Priestia megaterium: one gene and its partner. The protein of the gene in region 1 interacts with the protein of each later gene in a pairwise test. Links are inferred from orthologs where the notes say so. Each region holds a gene or a part of one and is shown on either strand. Other genes may lie near its edges.

The links. The genes of interacting proteins can lie anywhere in the genome.
Region 2: the proteins of LIS78_RS21610 (region 1) and LIS78_RS23480 interact in binary tests that used the Bacillus subtilis proteins (3 or more experiments, as listed by UniProt). The link is inferred for Priestia megaterium from one-to-one orthologs.

Annotation. Positions count from the first base shown.
Region 1 is NZ_CP085442.1:4,170,446-4,173,256, forward strand. The notes cover bases 68-2,801. They hold LIS78_RS21610 (DivIVA domain-containing protein), read right to left. Parts: upstream 1,815-2,801; coding sequence 1,320-1,814; downstream 68-1,319. Other genes in these bases: ileS (isoleucine--tRNA ligase), read right to left, coding at 68-959; LIS78_RS21615 (YlmH family RNA-binding protein), read right to left, coding at 1,899-2,672; LIS78_RS21620 (YggT family protein), read right to left, coding at 2,723-2,801. Also shown: more of ileS, read right to left, coding at 1-67; more of LIS78_RS21620, read right to left, coding at 2,802-2,811. UniProt on the Bacillus subtilis protein: May act as a pilot protein, directing MinCD to the polar septation sites or by inhibiting MinCD at the midcell site of division. Required for polar localization of the chromosome during sporulation.
Region 2 is NZ_CP085442.1:4,517,303-4,520,181, reverse strand. The notes cover bases 17-2,818. They hold LIS78_RS23480 (post-transcriptional regulator), read left to right. Parts: upstream 17-1,171; coding sequence 1,172-1,465; downstream 1,466-2,818. Other genes in these bases: secDF (protein translocase subunit SecDF), read left to right, coding at 1,603-2,818; spoVB (stage V sporulation protein B), read right to left, coding at 17-1,107. Outside these bases: more of spoVB, read right to left, coding at 1-16; more of secDF, read left to right, coding at 2,819-2,879. UniProt on the Bacillus subtilis protein: Required for post-transcription initiation control of the comE operon. Promotes the accumulation of its target comE mRNA to septal and polar sites.

The sequences.
Region 1 (2,811 bases):
GTACCAGCATCCGTTGTTACGTGATCGCCAAGAACAACTAAAGAATCACGCTTGTAGATTGGATGCTCAGCTACTACACGCTCAAGTTCTGAACCTTTTACCGTACGAAGCGTCTTATAGTCAGCCCATTCAATTTCTTTAGCAACTGTTTTAATCAGTTCAGTTGCCACTACATATTTTGCTCCATCTGCTTCAACTACGCTGTACTGAAGCTCAGGATTGACAGCAATCCCTTGGTTAGCTGGCATTGTCCATGGTGTTGTCGTCCAAATGATGAATTTTTCATCTTGTTCAAGCACACCTTTACCATCTTTTACGTTAAACGCTACGTAAATAGAAGCTGAACGCTTGTCATAGTATTCAATTTCCGCTTCTGCTAAAGCAGATTCACTTGAAGGGGACCAGTACACAGGTTTTAACCCTTTGTAGATGTAGCCTTTTTTCGCCATGTCACCAAACACTTTGATTTGCTGCGCTTCGTACTGCGGCTGAAGCGTTACATATGGATTATCCCAATCTCCGCGTACGCCTAAACGCTTGAACTGCTCACGCTGGCCGTTTACTTGTTCCCAAGCATACTGTTCGCAAAGCTTACGGAACTCAGCTACCGTCATTTCTTTGCGGTTTACTTTTTTATTTTTTGTTAAAGCTGTTTCAATTGGCAAACCGTGTGTATCCCAGCCTGGTACATAAGGTGCGCAGAAGCCTGACATCGACTTATAGCGAACGATAAAATCTTTTAAAATTTTATTTAATGCATGTCCCATGTGAATATCGCCATTCGCATATGGAGGTCCATCATGCAGGACAAATAGCGGACGGCCTTCCGTACGTTTTTGTACTTTTTCATAAATATTCATTTCAGCCCATTGTTCTTGCATTTTAGGCTCGCGGTTCGGTAAATTTCCACGCATCGGAAATTCAGTTTTTGGCATCAATAATGTATCTTTATATTCCATGTTTTACCCTCCCAAAAAAACGTAAATTTCATATCTTTTTGTACCATAACAAAAAGACCTCCTCATCCCAAAAAGGGACGAGAAGGCCTCCCGCGGTACCACCCTAGTAGATTTGCTGCACGCAAATCCTCTTTGCATTCGTAACGTGAATAAACCGCCACTGCTTACTATCATCAGTTCAGCAATGGTACTCTAGGGTGATTTTCACTTTTTTGTTTGTTATCGAGCTCGCACCATCCTCGATTCGCTTTGACAAACTAAAAAAGCTACTGTCCCTGTCTCCGTACTGTTTGATATGAAATTTCATCTGTTACCAAATTATATGACAACAAAACGTGAGAAGTCAAGATGATGTCTTGACTAGTCAATTTTTTCTTCTAGCGCTGGCATCTCATAATCCATCAACTGATCCCAGTCGTCGCTGTTTAACATTTCAAGCTGTGCTTCGATTAACATTTTGAAACGAGTTCTAAATACTTTAGACTGCTTTTTCGTCTCCTCAATGTCCATCGCAATTTTACGAGACTTAGACAGTGCTTCATTAATAATACGGTCCGCATTTTTTTCTGCTTCTTTTATAATGAGCTTCGCTTCTTTTTCAGCGTTTCGCTTCACATCTTCCGCTGCTTCTTGAGCAATTAAAATTGATTTATTTAACGTCTCTTCGATGTTAGTAAAATGTCCAAGACGATCTGTTAATTCAGATACTCTTCCTTCTAACTCCTTTTTATCACGCATTACCAGCTCATAGTCTTTAATTACTTGGTCAAGAAACTCATTCACTTCATCTTCATCATATCCGCGAAACCCGCGATTAAACTCTTTGTTATGAATATCCAAAGGGGTTAAAGGCATCTAGGCCACCTCCGTGTTGTCTCATTACATCATTAGTAATGGTTTATTCGACATATTTTTAAAATTTCCTGCTAGTAGATTTCTTTATTTCTGCTTTCCTACAACAATTCGCCATTTTTCTTTTTTGGTTTTGCCTTCAAGTGAAACAATACGACTTCTGCCGTGACCACGAAGCGACAAAATATCACCTTCATGACATTCAAAAGAAGGCTGTTCAATGACTTTAAAATTTACTTTTACCGCTCCATTTGCAATAAACGGCTGGACTTTTTGTCTTGATAAATTGTGAATGGTCGACAGCAAAACATCAAGCCTCATTGAAGAAACTGTATAAACGTGTTCAATCAGCTCTTCTTTTACCACATGCAGCTGCTCTCTTTGAATAGAAGAAAGTGAAACTTTGGCTTTTCCAATTAACGTTAAATTCATCTCAATATAAGAAGAAATTTCCTCTGCAGCTACAAGCTGAATATCGTCTCCCGCGACCAAAATATCGCCAAATTTTGAACGGCGCAGTCCTAAGGACATCGCCGAACCAAGAACTTGAGGATGTTCAATCGTCACAAACTTTTTAGGATAATTGAGCTCATACATATGCAACTGAAAATCTTCGCTTTCAGGTACATAGTAATCCGGATATAGCAGCGCACGCTTGCGTTCAGCAAACGGTTGTCCACCATCAAATGAAACTTGAACCTCTCCTTCAGTCCCGACAATAGCCGTCACAATCTGCTGCTCTCTTGGATCTAAAAAGTCCGTTAACTTTGGGCTGTATTGATGTAGGACATCTTCTTTCCACTGAAGAACCTGGTCAATAAATCCATGTTCTTCTTGCCTAAAATGTTCATAAATAGACATATTATTACTCCTACTATTGGTATGTAAAAAAGGAATCCAGCGATTCCTTTTTAAATAAATCCAACCATACTGTGAAGTGAACGTACACCTGCTTGCGCAAATCGTAGTAAAAAGATTGCAACAAGAGGTGAAATATCAA
Region 2 (2,879 bases), 350 kb from region 1 along the record:
ACCATACATCAATTCCATTACCGGATTAGCAAATACATAAAGAACAACAACGGCCAGTCCGCCTGTTACAAACGACAAGCGGAGAGCTTGATGAAGCCGATATTCGATTTGTTTCATTTGATTCTGTGCAAGAGATTCACTGATTGCGGGAACCAAAGAAGTGGATAGAGACACCGTTACAAAAGAAGGCAGCATCAGGAGAGGGAGTGCAAAGCCTGTTAATTCTCCATACTGCTTCGTTGCTACAGCTGTCGCTACTCCTGCAATTGCTAAACTTTGAGCTACTACAATCGGTTCTAAAAACCAAGAAATTGACCCAATCATGCGGCTTCCTGTCGTGGGAAGAGCGATTCGCATTAAATCAAAGAACGTGTCTTTGCCCGCATGTAAAGAAGCAAAAAATTTTCGTCTTACCGTTATTTTCTTCTTTCGCTTGAACATAAACACCATATAAAACAGTGAAGCTAGTTCTCCAAATACGGAAGATAGCATAGCGCCAGCCGCAGCGTACTCAATTCCATAAGGCAAAAATGCTTTTGTACATACGGCAATTAACGTAATGCGCACCACTTGTTCGATAATTTGAGAATAAGCAGCAGGCTTCATTTGCTGCTTTCCTTGAAAATATCCGCGGATGACAGACGAGACGGCGATGATTGGAATAACTGGAATAATCGCAAGCAGCGGATAGATCGTACGTGAATCTGTAAAGAAGGTTTTTGCTACAACGGGAGCGAATAATATTAATCCGAGCGTAAATAAAACGCTCAGCGTACACGTAATACTTAAAGAGACGACAAGTATTTTTTTTATTTTATGCCTGTCACCTAAAGCTTCTGCTTCTGCCACTAACTTGGATATGGCAACTGGTAGCCCAAGCTGTGTTAAGGTGATTACTAATACCAGCGTGGGGACCGCCATCATATAAAGTCCCACACCTTCGTCTCCAATCATTCGAGCCACCACAATTCGATTGACAAACCCGAGTACACGTGTAATTAAGCCAGCAATTATTAAAATAATAGTTCCCTGTAAAAATTTAGACATATACTCACTGCTTTCTTGAGGTTTATACAGTGAATATATGCGCCGTCGGTGTCCAAGCATGACAAGTATTCCTCATACGAGAAAGAAATTTTACGCAAAATGTCAAACGGAAAGGAGGATCGATATGACACATCCATTTATTTCAGCTTCGAAAGAACTTATACAGCCTGTCGTATCCAGCAAAATGGAAGAATTCCATATGCTTGGATATGAAGAAGTAACGGAGAACGATTTATTGAGTTATTTGGAAATGAAAAAATGGAAAAAAGAAAAGGAGCTATCTCTCCATCAAGTTGTAAATGATATTTTATCTGTTAAGATCACGCAGGTGATGAGCTATGTAACAATTGAATCTTATAAATCTGATATGTTCTCAAGTGTTAATAATGGAGAAGACTGGAAAGAATTATTAAAGTAGAGTTTGTAAAATACATGTATTAAAATTTGATAAGGTCTTTATTTGACAGACATTAGGTTATGAATGATAATTAGATTGGTCATTTATCTATTGTTATCATTTCATGTTTTTTACATAAGAAGGAGGATTTTCTGTCGATGGTTAAAAGAGGACGTATCGTTGCCTTTTTCCTCTTAGTACTGCTTGTGTTTAGTACAATCGGAACAACGATGACTGGAATTACAAAAGATATTAAACTTGGCCTCGACCTTCAAGGTGGATTTGAAATTTTATATAAAGTCAGTCCAGCTAAAAAAGGCGATGTCATTGACAAAAAGGCACTTAATAGCACGGTTGAAGCGCTGCGTCAACGTGTCGATGTACTGGGAGTTAGTGAGCCCAGCATTCAAATTGAAGGAAACGACCGCATCCGTGTTCAGCTAGCTGGTGTCACTAATCAAAAGCAAGCCAGGGATCTGTTATCAACTCAAGCAAACTTAACGTTCCGTGACGTGAACGATAAGGTGCTGATGGATGGTACAGACTTAGCGCAAGGCGGAGCAAAGCAATCGTTTGACCAAAGCAATCAGCCTAGCGTCTCACTAAAGTTAAAAAATGCGAAAAAATTTGAAAAGATCACGCGAGAGCTTTCTCAAAAACCAGCACCTAACAATTTAATTGTCATTTGGCTGGATTATGAAGAAGGAAAAGACTCGTACCAAAAAGAAGCGACAAAACAAAATCCGAAGTATCTGTCTGCAGCATCTGTTAGCAGCGTGTTAACACAGCCTGATGTTGAGATTTCAGGTGGAAACTTCACGGTGAAAAGTGCAACGCAGCTGGCGGAGTTGTTAAATGCCGGGTCGCTGCCAGTGAAATTAGATGAGCTATATTCTACATCCGTTGGAGCACAGTTTGGAGAAGAAGCTCTTCACACGACTATATTAGCAGGTATTATTGGCATCGGAATTATCTTCCTTTACATGCTGTTTTTCTACCGTTTACCGGGGCTTATTGCCGTTATTACACTCAGCTTCTATGTGTACTTAAACTTAGTTGTATTTGACTGGATGCACGTGGTTATGACGCTTCCAGGGATTGCGGCTCTTATTCTCGGTGTAGGTATGGCAGTAGATGCCAATATTATTACCTACGAGCGGATTAAAGATGAACTGAAAACAGGAAGATCTGTTATATCGGCTTACCGGGCAGGAAATCGTCGCTCCCTTGCGACCATTTTTGATGCCAATATTACAACGATGTTAGCGGCTCTTGTATTATTCTTTTATGGTCAAAGTTCGGTAAAAGGATTTGCCACAACATTAATGATCGGAATTGTGCTAAGTTTTGTTACAGCCGTATATGGTACGCGATTACTAATGAGCCTTTTAGTAAACAGCCGCTGGTTTGATAAAAAACCAGGCTACTTCGGCGT